DNA from 3 places in the Cytobacillus sp. GQ23 genome. Region 2 is predicted to be linked to each of the others. Evidence: riboswitches for the same ligand, from Rfam matches in the RefSeq annotation. Region 2 holds a riboswitch; each other region holds the start of a gene.
The links. A riboswitch is a leader RNA that binds a small molecule or an ion and turns the genes downstream of it on or off. The one in region 2 is predicted to bind cobalamin.
Positions count from the first base shown of each region.

Region 1 (4,222 bases), on a different contig from region 2:
TGCTGTAATGTAATCGGATCCTTATAATGCTGATCGATCCACCCGGTTATTTGCTTAATCCATACTTCTGCAGGCAGGCTGAGGCCATCCGGTTTGCAGCGCTTGCATGGCCTGAAATTTTGCGCCAGTGCTTGAGCGGCATTTTTAAAAATAGTGACATTTCCAATATTGGGAACTCTCGACCGGCACGACGGCCTGCAGAAAATTCCTGTCGTTTTAACGCCATAAAGAAAGAGCTCATCATAGGATTTGTCGCAATCCTTTATTGCGTTCCAATATTCTTCCGGAATCTGTTCATAAGCCACATGCACTCACCTCTGCTAAAAAGTATACACAAAAAAGAGGCCAAAACAGCGAAATCCTTAATATAAACGCAAGATAACGTAATCCTGAAAACTTACAATAAAGAAAAGGAGGAATGCAAATGAACTCTCATTTTGTTAACTGGAAAGAGGCTGAAAATGGCCTGGTCCTTTTCACCCCGCCTGACTTCAGCTTTTCCGAAAACCTGCGATATTTGTCACGATCGGCAAATGAATGCCTTTATGAGATTTCTGGGGAGACAATTAGACACGCCCTTTCCATCAGAAATGAAAAGCTGCTGCTTGAAATAAGCAGCGCTGCAGACCATTTTCTATCTGTCAGGATTCATAAGCCTGTCCCTCATCAAATGAAAGGAGAAATTGCCGCATATATTCATGATTGGTTCGACCTGGGGACCAGCCTGACCCCATTTTATGAGATGGCACAAACAGACCCCTTGCTGAAAATGCCTGCTGAGCAATTTTTCGGACTGCGGGTGATGGGCATTCCCGATTTATTCGAGGCTCTTGCCTGGGGAATCCTTGGCCAGCAGATTAACCTTACATATGCATATACACTAAAGCGGCGGCTCGTTGAAAAATTTGGGGAGTGCCTGAATTACGACGGGAGCAGATACTGGCTTTTTCCTTCTGCTGAAACAATAGCGGGGTTAACCATGGAGGATCTGGCCGACTTAAAAATGACCGTGAAAAAGTGTGAATATCTCATTGATGTGGCTCGCTTAATGGTAAATGGCGAGCTATCGAAAGAGGACCTGCTTAAGGAGGGAGATGTAAAAGCTGCCGAAAGAAGGCTAACGAAAATACGCGGCATCGGACCCTGGACCGCCCATTATGTCCTCATGCGGTGCCTGCGCTTCCCGAACGCTTTTCCTATCGATGATGTCGGCCTGCACAATGCGATTAAAGTGATCTCAGGCTCTGAAAGGAAGCCTGCGAGAGAGGAAATTCTGAAATATTCAGCCCGCTGGGAGAAATGGGAAGCATACGCTGCTTTTTATTTGTGGAGAGTTCTGTACTAAAAATCTTTTGACAGCATCAGTATCCCATGCTAGTATTTTCTTTAAATTTAAATTTTTTAAATTTTCGCGAGGGTTCCCGAAACCCGCACAACCAGACAATTTCATAACGAATGCTTCAGGTGCTGAACGATCTTGTTCAGTTAAAAGGGAAGACCGGTTAAAAGCCGGCGCGGTCCCGCCACTGTATTGGGGAGCGGCTTATATCAAACCACTGTTTCATCTGAAATGGGAAGGGTTAAGCTGCGGTGAACCAGAGCCAGGAGACCTGCCTGTTGTATGCACTTGTACTCTACGGGTATATAGAGAGGAGTGAGATAAGCAAGTTGGGGAAGCCCCGACTCTATTTAACTATGCACAACTATCTCTCTTTTCAATGAAAAGAGAGATTTTTTATTTTACAGAGAAAAAGGACGGGAGTGTTGTCAGATTGAGTAAAGTGAAGAGTTCGAGCTTAGGATATCCTCGTATTGGAGAACAGAGAGAATGGAAAAAGGCGCTGGAGCAGTTTTGGAAGGGCGCTACTGAAAAAGAAGATTTTTTAAAGCACATGGAGGAGCTGCGCCTGAATCATCTGAAAAAACAGCTGGACCAGGGCATTGATCTGGTTCCTGTCGGCGATTGGAGCATGTACGATCACATGCTGGATACGGCTGTTATGTTTGGGCTGGTGCCAAAACGTTTCGACTATACCGGCGGCAAGGTCACATTGGAGACCTATTTTGATATGGCCCGGGGAAGCGCTTCTGCTGTTGCGTGTGAAATGACAAAATGGTTTAACACCAACTACCATTATATCGTTCCCGAGCTGGACCAGCATACTCCTTTCCTGTCTGAAAACCGGCCGCTTCAGTTCTTTAAAGAAGCGAAGCAAAAGCTCGGCATCACAGGCAAACCGGTCATCATCGGCCCCATCACCTTTGTCAAATTAGCGAAAGGCTATAAAAAGGCCGAACTCGCGCAAATGGTGCACCTGTTTGTGCCTTTGTATGCCCAGATACTCAAAGAGCTTGAGGAAGCCGGTGCTGAATGGGTGCAGATGGATGAGCCGATTCTATGCAGCACGCTCACCCATGAAGACAACCAGCTTTTTAAAGATGTGTACGGGCTATTAAGCGAAGCAGTCCCGGGCATCAAGCTGATTCTTCAGACTTATTTTGATTCAGTGGAATTTTTTAGAGAATTAGTCTCCCTCCCTGTTCACGGAATAGGCCTTGATTTTGTCCATGATGATGGACGGAACCTGGAAGCCTTGAAGAAATTTGGATTTCCAAAGGATAAAACGCTGGCCGTCGGTGTGATTGATGGCCGCAATATTTGGAGAGCTGATTTGGAGAAATGCTTCAGGCTGCTGGAGGAAGTTTCCGAATACACTGAGAACCTGATTGTCCAGCCGGCTTCTTCTCTCCTGCATGTTCCGGTTACTGTTAAAAATGAAGAAGAATTGCATCCTGTATTAAAAAACAGCCTCTCTTTTGCGAATGAAAAGCTGCGGGAAATCGCCATTCTTTCAGATGGACTTCAAAACAGCAGAGAGAAAGCGGCCGATGAAATAGCCGCAAGCTCAGCTGCCAACCGAACATTCGCGGACCTGCCCGAACGAAAGCATCAGGAGGTAAGAGAAAAAATGGCGAACCTTCAGGCATTGAACAGGGAACGGTCCGCTCCGTTTGAAGTCCGGCATCAGGCGCAGGAAGCTGCCTTTAAGCTGCCGATTCTTCCAACAACCACCATCGGCAGCCTTCCACAGACAGCTGAGGTCCGGAAAGAGCGCCTTAAATGGCGTAAAGACGAGATCACACATGAGGCCTATGAACAATTTATACAGGCTGAGATCAAAAAATGGATCAGCATTCAGGAAGATCTGGGATTGGATGTGCTGGTCCACGGGGAATTCGAGCGGACCGACATGGTTGAATATTTCGGCGAAAAGCTGGGTGGCTTTCAATTCACGAAATGGGGCTGGGTGCAATCCTATGGGTCACGGTGTGTCAAACCGCCGATCATTTATGGGGATGTGTTTTTCAAGGCACCGATGACACTGAAGGAATCCGTCTATGCGCAGTCTCTGACATCCAAGCCGGTAAAAGGGATGCTGACAGGACCTATCACCATTCTGAACTGGTCATTTGTCCGGAATGATCTGCCCCGCTATGCAGTAGCAAACCAGATTGCTCTGGCATTAAGAAAAGAGATCGAAACCCTTGAGGAGCACGGTATCCGGATGATCCAGGTGGATGAGCCCGCACTAAGGGAAGGGCTTCCTTTAAAAAGGGAGAATTGGGACAGCTACCTGCATGCAGCTGTGGATGCCTTTAAACTGGCTACGGCATCTGTGAAAAATGATACCCAAATCCATACCCATATGTGCTACTCCAATTTCAAAGATATTATCGAAGCCATTGATGCACTGGATGCAGATGTCATTTCCATCGAAACCTCCAGAAGCCATGGCGAGCTGATTGGGGCCTTTGAGGAAAGCATCTATTCGAAGGGCATTGGACTTGGCATTTATGATATTCACAGTCCACGGGTACCAAGTGTGGAGGAAATGACCCGTAATATTGACCGGGCACTGAAGGTCCTGGATCCAAGGCTGTTCTGGATTAACCCGGACTGCGGCCTGAAAACACGCGGCATAGCAGAAGCCACCGGGGCATTGGCCGTGATGGTGGATGCCGCGCGCCAGGCCAGGGAAAAACTGCTGGCCCAATGGCTTGAAGCGGAAACTGCAGAGAATACCCATTCAACAGAAGTGTCGAAAACCGTCCAGACCCGATTGGTCCTCCCGCCTGACACGAACCATCTGCAGACGATCTTTGGCGGAAAAGTGCTGGCCTATATTGACGAAATTGCGGCACTGGCGGCTATGAAGCATGC
Region 1 is NZ_JCAXER010000017.1:101,750-105,971, forward strand. Features, by position in the region: gene AC6CHU_RS15565 (bifunctional transcriptional activator/DNA repair enzyme AdaA) at 1-305, opposite strand, end outside; gene AC6CHU_RS15570 (DNA-3-methyladenine glycosylase family protein) at 425-1,345, shown strand; cobalamin riboswitch at 1,446-1,632, shown strand; partial or broken gene metE (5-methyltetrahydropteroyltriglutamate--homocysteine S-methyltransferase) at 1,773-4,049, shown strand; gene AC6CHU_RS15580 (acyl-CoA thioesterase) at 4,098-4,222, shown strand, end outside.
Region 1: it holds a riboswitch for cobalamin, as region 2 does, so the genes downstream of both, metE (5-methyltetrahydropteroyltriglutamate--homocysteine S-methyltransferase) here and AC6CHU_RS06425 (ribonucleoside-diphosphate reductase subunit alpha) in region 2, are expected to answer to the same signal.

Region 2 (4,222 bases):
AGGAGAAATTATTTCTATATTTACAAAAGCGAGGGTTTCTATGTTCCTCGTTGCTATAATAGGATATCTTTTGTTAATTTGGACGGGAATTATACCAAAAGAATTAATCGGAGATTCTAAATTTATTGAGATTGGTGCCGTATTAGGGACAGCTCCAATAATTATTCATATGGGCACGTTGATCCCTCTCAAGGTTATACGTAGTCAATGGAAGGCCGTTGCAATATCTTTGTTGGGAATTATTTTTGGCACTGGTCTAATCCTTCTTTTGATTACAATGATGTATGGTTATAAAACTGCGGTTGCAGGAGCAGGACCATTAACAGGAGGAGTAATTGCGTTTTTAGTAACCGCAGAAGGGTTAAAAGAAGTGGGATTAGCAAGCCTAGTGGTAATTCCAGCTTTAATTCTATCATTCCAATCGCTGTTTGGCATGCCTCTTTCCGCAATTTTATTACGTCGTTACGCATTAAAGTATCGGAAAGCTGCAGATGCTAGAACCTATACAGCTTCCACGTTAGAAGTAGAAGTAGAAAATGTTATAACTACAGAAGACGCTAAGGAGCTAAATACCGCTTGGATTCCAAAAAAGTATCAAACTAATCTTATTCTTCTTTTTCAGCTATTTATCGGAGGCGCTATTGCCGTGGTTCTAGAGCAATTTACTGGCATACCCTATAGTATATGGGCTTTGGTTCTTGGAATAGGCGGAAGATTAATAGGATTTTATCCAGACCGTGTCATGGAGCGTGCTAATGCTTTCACAGTTGGGATGGCAGGACTCGTATTTTTAATTATTGCTACTATGAACGATACGACATTCGAGATGTTTATTGGTTATCTTCCTGAAATGTTCTCGATTATTGCTGTCGGAATTTTGGGTATTATTATCGGAGGCTTTATAGGTTCAAAATTGTTTAAATGGGATCCTTTAAAGGGTCTTCCTGTGGCACTGACGGCTACAATAGGTTTCCCTGGTGATTATCTTATTTGCGAGGAAGTCAGCAGAAGCGTCGGCAGAAATATAGAAGAAGAGGAAATGATATTAAATGAAATATTGACCCCGATGTTAATTGGTGGATTTACAACTGTAACAGCAGGATCAGTGGTAATTGCGAGTATTTTAATAAAAACGTTGTAGTCACTAAATTAATTTACAAGTCCCTTTTCTATTAAGTGGACCTTTAATAATGAATATAAGGTAGAGAATAAAAAAAGGGTGCGACATAGTCAGCGCCCTTTGGTTAGCCTTTTAGTCTAGTTCTACCCTATATTTAATGTGTTTTTTGACGCTCAGTCCTAATGATCATAGGTCCATTCTTATCCTTTTTTATATTCTCCAAATAACGTACTAAATAATTCTCCGTGATTCGGACTGGTACATACCTCCGCCGTGAACCAATGATATTCTCGGCCACAAACATTTTTTTCGTCAAATACATAAGATCTTGGCCTGTTTCTTTTTCTGCACTCTTGTATTGATCCGTCTGTGGCTCTTTGTCAGCTTTATGAAAAATACTCATTTAATGATACATGGACGTCCGTTCACCCGAATCATTTAGGTAAGTTCAAAAGTTCAAACCTGGACATTCTCATAAGTTCTGGTGCTGTCCTCTCCATATAGCTATCTGGGACAAAATCTTTAAATGGGACATCAGCCTTTCTCTGTTTTTTTTGTTTTGCTTTCACTCATAGACTTGGAACAAAAATAGCAAAAATATGGCTCTTCATTTAGTTTATCTAGGTTACTACCGCAATAAGAGGGAGATCCCCTCATGTTTTTTTCTGCATGAACGATTAAAAATTTGTAATCTATTTCCCTATATGATAGAATCATCTACAACATATAGTATTAAATTAAAAGAATAAAACTACATATAGATCGTGATTGGTGTCCTTTATGGACTTAATAGGGAATTCGGTGAAAAACCGAAGCTGTCCCCGCAACTGTAAGTGCAGACGAAAAGAGCATGCCACTGTACAAAACGCTTTATGGCGCTTGTATGGGAAGGGCTTTTAGTAGAGTGAAGCACAAGCCAGGAGACCTGCCAGGGCGATCGAAAGTTTCTTATCTTCGGGGATTGAGATGATGAAACGATCGCGTAATGGCCGTTTGTTCATCTGCTTTCTGCTATTATTCTATCGTTTGATCCGCTCATTTTCCGAGCGGATTTTTATTTTGCCTTTAGGAGGAAGTAAAATGGTCCAAACCATACAGCCGATAGAAATTTTAGAAGAACTTAAGAATGAATTTCCGCAGCTCGGCATTGAACAACTGTTAAAAAGGTATGAAGAAATGAGTCAGCTGAGAGCAGAGGCCATGTATGACCAGCTTATACTTGATTGCATATCATTTATAAGCATTGAAGAGCCTGATTGGACGTTTGCCGCTTCACGTCTGCTTCTTAAAAAGCTCTATATCGAGTCCGGCAAAAACAGAGAATGCAATCCGGATGACTGCTACACACATTTTTATGCGCTAATTGAACGTCTGACAGATGTGGGTATTTATGAGCAGGATTTATTAGATATGTATTCTAAGAGTGAGATAAATGAACTGTCCCACTTTATTAATAAAGAAAATGACCGTTTATTTACATATCTGGGGCTGAAAATGCTGGCTGACCGATATCTAGCCAGGGACAAACAAAGAAATTTATATGAGCTGCCACAGGAGCGGTTTATGATCATCAGCATGGTGCTGATGAAAAAGGAGCCGAAAAGCAAGCGGCTTGAGCTTGTTAAAGAAGCTTACTGGGCAATGAGTGGCTTGTATATGACGGTTGCTACTCCAACGCTCGCTAATGCAGGGAAAAACTGGGGACAGCTTTCAAGCTGTTTTATCGAGACGGTTGATGACAGTCTTGATTCTATATATGACAGCAATACCGATATCGCATCACTGTCTAAAAATGGCGGTGGAATCGGAGTCTATTTGGGGAAAATCCGCAGCAGAGGCAGTGATATTAAAGGGTTTAAGGGGGCATCTTCCGGTGTGATTCCCTGGATGAAGCAGCTGAATAACACAGCCGTCAGTGTCGATCAGCTTGGCCAAAGGCAGGGTGCCATAAGCGTGTATCTGGATGTCTGGCATAAAGATATCTTCTCATTTCTTGATGCAAAGCTAAATAATGGAGATGAAAGGCAGAGAACACATGATTTATTCACAGGTGTCTGCATTCCGGATTTGTTTATGGAAAAAGTGGAAAGCCGCGGGTATTGGTATTTATTTGATCCCCATGAAGTCCGCACGGTAATGGGTTTCTCACTGGAAGATTTTTATGACGAAGGGGAAGGCGAAGGTTCATACCGCCAAAAATATAAAGAGTGTATAGATAACCCGATCTTATCCAGGGAAAAAGTTTCTGCTATCGAGATCATGAAATCCATCATGAGAAGTCAGCTTGAAACTGGGTCACCATTCATGTTCTATCGGGATGAGGTGAATCGAAAGAATGCGAATTCCCATTGCGGGATGATTTACTGCACCAACCTGTGCACTGAGATTGTACAAAACCAGAGTGTTACAAAGAGGGTCGAAGAATATACAAGGGACGGTAGAATTATTATCGAAAAACAGCCGGGAGATTTCGTTGTCTGCAATCTTTCTTCCATCAATCTTGCACGGGCCATAAATGAAGGAGTCCTTGAAAGACTTGTGCCAATTCAGGTGAGGATGCTTGATAATGTTATTGATATTAATAAAATTCCAGTTCCTCAGGGGCAGATCACAAATCAAAAGTACCGCGCGATTGGGCTGGGGACTTTTGGCTGGCACCACCTTCTTGCACTGAAAAAAATCACATGGGAAAGCGAAGAAGCAGAAGAATTTGCTGACTCTCTATATGAACAAATTGCTTTCTTATCGATAAAAAGCTCTATGAATCTGGCAAAAGAAAAAGGAAGCTATTCGGTTTTTAAAGGCTCTGATTGGGAAACAGGCGCCTACTTTGAAAAGCGGGGATATCTGGAGGCAGAGTCAGCCATGGACTGGGCTGCATTGAGGGAAGACGTAAGGAAGTACGGTGTTAGAAATGCCTATTTGCAGGCTGTTGCCCCTAATGCATCAACGGCTTTAATTGCAGGCAGCACTCCAAGTATTGATCCTATCTTTAACAAGCAGTATTCCGAAGAGAAAAAGGATTATCGGATCCCTGTTACTGCTCCTGATATAAATAGTGAGACCATTTGGTATTACAAATCTGCTTATCACATTCACCAG
Region 2 is NZ_JCAXER010000005.1:181,089-185,310, reverse strand. Features, by position in the region: gene AC6CHU_RS06435 (hypothetical protein) at 1-1,141, shown strand, start outside; gene AC6CHU_RS06430 (hypothetical protein) at 1,275-1,523, opposite strand; cobalamin riboswitch at 1,873-2,066, shown strand; gene AC6CHU_RS06425 (ribonucleoside-diphosphate reductase subunit alpha) at 2,201-4,222, shown strand, end outside.

Region 3 (4,222 bases), on a different contig from region 2:
CAGCCATGTGAGTCTCCGGATCTGTTCGCCGTCAAAATACATGACAATCCCTACAATGACCGCTCCAACAATGTAATTTTTAATTTGAGAGATGACAAAATTCCCTTCATATTGATTGGAGGATTGTCCGCTGTAAATCGCAATGCAGCTGATAAGAAAAAATAGCAGCAGAAGAAAACATAATGTCCAATCGAATCGGTCTGAGAATCTATTATTCTGTTTCATTTTTACACACCTGGTTCCTTTATCATTTACATTTTTATCCTATCAGAGAAAAATTAACCTTACAATGGAGAAAGTGATTTCATTGGTTAGACGAAAAAATCAATGGGATGGTTTCCTGCATTTTCAAAATAACGGTAAAAATTTTTTCGCATTGCAAAGATATTTTCAGATATTTTTGCTACAATAAGAGAATAAAATACTGGAAGTTTGGCAGACAGTTTCAATAAGGAAGCTGTCTTTTTATCGCAGTCTAACGGGCAATAAGATCCCTGCTTCAAGATTGTGAAGAATCAAGGAGGATATGCGGGGTCAATCTGCCCGTAAGGCCCGATTAATTCAATTAAGGCTATGAAAATACTACTTTGCGTAACGGCTCGGAGGTTTCGTCATTGAAAAGAAGGAATCAAACTATTCGTGATCTCATCTACATCCACCTTAATGAAAAGGATCAGTATGTGATGACCTATGGAATTGAGTTTGCAGAGTTTGCCCAGTCACTTGCAGATTCTATTAATAATTTGCTGCTGTTAAAGCACCGTTATGAAGATGGGGACTTTAATAGCCATACGATGTTCGATTATGTGTCAAGGGACAAGCTGGGCAGGCTGGTAGAGGATGATGTATACGGCTATGGCGATTTTTGCTGGATCGACTTCGAGGAAGAGGAAGCAGTGAATGAGCTTCCCGGCCAGGCCATTGCGGAGCTTCTTTATCTCAGTCATATCAAAGAGCATCTTAAGCCGCCTTTTTACAATTATCTGAGTAACCGGTATGTGTACCTTGCCCATGAGGATGGCTGGTTTAACCGCACATATTATCGCGATTTGAACGATTTTTACCGTATGCTTGGAGAAGTGGTTCCCGGTAAAATGGGACAGATGAAGGTAGAAAAAACACTCCTTGGCATTAAAAAGAAAAAGACGTATCCTCCTATCACGAGAGACGTGCTGCTTTCATTAAAGCCCCTTATGAAAGAAGGAGCTGTCCTTTCCATTAAGGATATTGAACAGAATCGGGTCCGGATTGAAATTCCGATTTGGATAATTGGTGATTTTGCCAATATGGATGATATGTATGATGAGTATGTAGCCTTAGTGAAAGAACCATGTGAAGCAAAGATTGTATTCGATAAGAAAACGAGGGAATGGAAAATCTACTCGCGTTAGACTCTGAACTTTTTTACAAGCTTCAGCAATTTTCTGTTACTTTTCCTGCGGGATGGTGTATAATCGGAAATAGAAAATTTTATATCGCAATAGAACAGGTGTCTTCTCAAAAGGGCTTTAAAGCAGGCTCTTTTGAAGACTTAATAGGGAAGCTGGTGAAATTCCAGCGCGGTCCCGCCACTGTAAATGGAAGCAGTCTGCAAAATCCACTGTACATGAATGTATGGGAAGGAGCAGAAAATGCAATGACCATGAGCCAGGAGACCTGCCTGATTCTTAAGCACCCATTAACCTACGAGGATAGGGAGGTGTTTGGTCCGGCCATCTATTCTGCATTTCTTGTAAATGACCATGCCAACATCTCCTTGCCGTTCGAGGGGATGTTTTTTTATTTTTACAGGTGGTGACAGGCACCACCCGAATTTTGTCGATAGTTCTAGGAGGATTGCTGAGTATGAAGAAGTTTTATGCATTTTTAGTAACGATGCTGCTCGCGGCAGGAGTGCTTGCAGGCTGCGGCGAGAGTGCCGAACATCCTAAAGAAGAGAAAAAGGTTGAGGAAGGCCAGAAAGGTGCTTATCCTGTAACAATAAATGACGCGCTTGATAATGAAGTGGTTATTGAAACTAAGCCTGAAAGAATTGTTTCTGTTATTCCAAGCAATACCGAAATAGCATTCGAATTAGGATTTGGAGAAGAAGTGGTGGGGGTCTCTGATTTTGATAACTACCCGCCAGAAGCTGAGAAAAAGGAAAAGGTTGGAGGTCTGGAATTTAATGTAGAGAAAGTGATCTCTTTGAATCCTGACCTTGTCCTTGCCCATGCTTCAACCGCACAAAGTTCGGAAGCCGGTCTTCAGCAATTAAAGGATGCGGGTGTGCCTGTCCTTATTGTCAATGACGCGAAGAACTTTGATGAGGTATATGAATCCATTGAAATGATTGGGACTGCAGCGGGAGCGAAAGAAAAAGCCGACCAGCTTGTTTCCGACATGAAGAGCAAGCTTGAGGAAATCAAAACAAAAGCACAAGCGATAAAAGAAGAAGACCGCAAATCGGTAATGGTTGAAGTTTCACCTGCTCCTGAAATCTATGCAGCCGGCAAGAACACCTTTATGGATGAAATGCTAAGTGCCATCAACGCAGAAAATATCATATCGGAAGAAGGATGGCCGAAGATGGATTCGGAAGCAATTATCGAGCGGAATCCGGATGTAATCGTCACCACACATGGCTTTTACACTGAAGACTCTGTCGGCAATGTCTTAAGTCGGGATGGCTGGCAGGATATTACCGCAGTGAAGAACAAGCAGGTTGCCGCTGTTGATTCCGATATGGTGACCCGCTCTGGCCCTCGTATAATTGAAGGAGTCGAGGAACTTGCAAAAGCAATCTATCCGGACGTATTTAAATAATAAATTACTGGCTTATACAACAGCAGCAGCTTTCCTGCTTTGTGCCATGCTGATGGGAATTTCAATCGGAACAGTGTCCATTCATCCCCTGACCATCATCAAAGTAATAAGCGCTGAGATTTTTCCCTTTGTCTCATTGGGAAAAACAGATATCATGCATGCAAATATTATTATGAACATAAGACTTCCGCGTGTACTGCTGGCAGGCTTGGTTGGGGCGTCTCTTGCAATTGCGGGAGCCGCCTTTCAAGGTTTATTAAGGAATCCCCTGGCAGATCCCTATACAATTGGGGTATCTTCCGGGGCTTCGCTCGGTGCAGTTTTAACCTTGTTCTTTGGTCTATCTATTCCGCTGGCAGGAATCTTTACACTGCCGTTATTCAGCATATTTTTCTCCTTTTTAACGATCTTTGCTGTTTTGCTTTTTGCGAGAAGTATTGAAAGATCCATGAAAGTGGAAACGATTATTTTAACGGGCATCATCTTCAGTTCTTTTCTAGGCGCCCTTATCTCTCTAATGATTGCACTGACAGGTGAGGAGCTTAGACAGATTATTGGCTGGCTTCTTGGCAGTGTATCCATGAGGGGGTGGGCGTATATTAACATTATCCTTCCGTTTTTTGTGATAGGCGCGGTTCTATTGCTGGTTAACAGCAAAGAGCTGAATGCGATGAGCTTCGGAGAGGAAAAGGCCCGGCATATAGGGGTGGACGTTCAAAAGAGAAAGATGATGGTCCTGATAGCAGGCTCCATCTTAACGGGTGCGGCTGTTGCGGTGTCTGGAACGATAGGGTTTGTCGGACTGGTGATCCCTCATCTGACCCGGATGCTGTGGGGTCCGGATCATAGGCATCTATTGCCGCTATCCATTCTGATGGGATCAGGATTCCTTATTATAGCCGATCTGGTTTCGCGGACAATCATTGCTCCTTCCGAGCTTCCAATCGGTGTGATTACAGCCTTAATCGGTGCGCCTGCTTTTGGGGTTATTTTAATGAAAAGAAAGAATAAAATTTAAGCACATAAGGGCGCTTGCGCTTTTCTATTCAGAAAGTAGTGATGAATCATGCTAAGAGTCGAGCAGATCACTGGCGGGTATGCCGGTGCTCCGGTTGTAAAAAATATCAGCTTTGAAGTGGAAAAAGGAGAGCTTTTCGGGATCTTGGGGCCAAATGGAAGCGGAAAAACGACGATTCTGAAGATGCTGAGCGGCGTTCTGCCCAATACATCAGGTGATATTTTAATCAAAGGTAAAAACCTTTCAGAATATACACCGAAAGAGCTGGCGAAAATCGTTGCCGTTTTGCCCCAGCATTCCTCTCAGGCCTTTTCCTATACTGTAAAGGAAACTGTTTCCCTTGGCCGGTATGCCCATCAAAAAGGCTGGTTCCAGAGCTGGACCGGTAAAGATGAAGAA
Region 3 is NZ_JCAXER010000023.1:47,830-52,051, forward strand. Features, by position in the region: gene AC6CHU_RS18605 (FtsW/RodA/SpoVE family cell cycle protein) at 1-225, opposite strand, end outside; gene AC6CHU_RS18610 (hypothetical protein) at 615-1,391, shown strand; cobalamin riboswitch at 1,471-1,678, shown strand; gene AC6CHU_RS18615 (ABC transporter substrate-binding protein) at 1,846-2,805, shown strand; gene AC6CHU_RS18620 (FecCD family ABC transporter permease) at 2,771-3,823, shown strand; gene AC6CHU_RS18625 (adenosylcobinamide amidohydrolase) at 3,872-4,222, shown strand, end outside.
Region 3: it holds a riboswitch for cobalamin, as region 2 does, so the genes downstream of both, AC6CHU_RS18615 (ABC transporter substrate-binding protein) here and AC6CHU_RS06425 (ribonucleoside-diphosphate reductase subunit alpha) in region 2, are expected to answer to the same signal.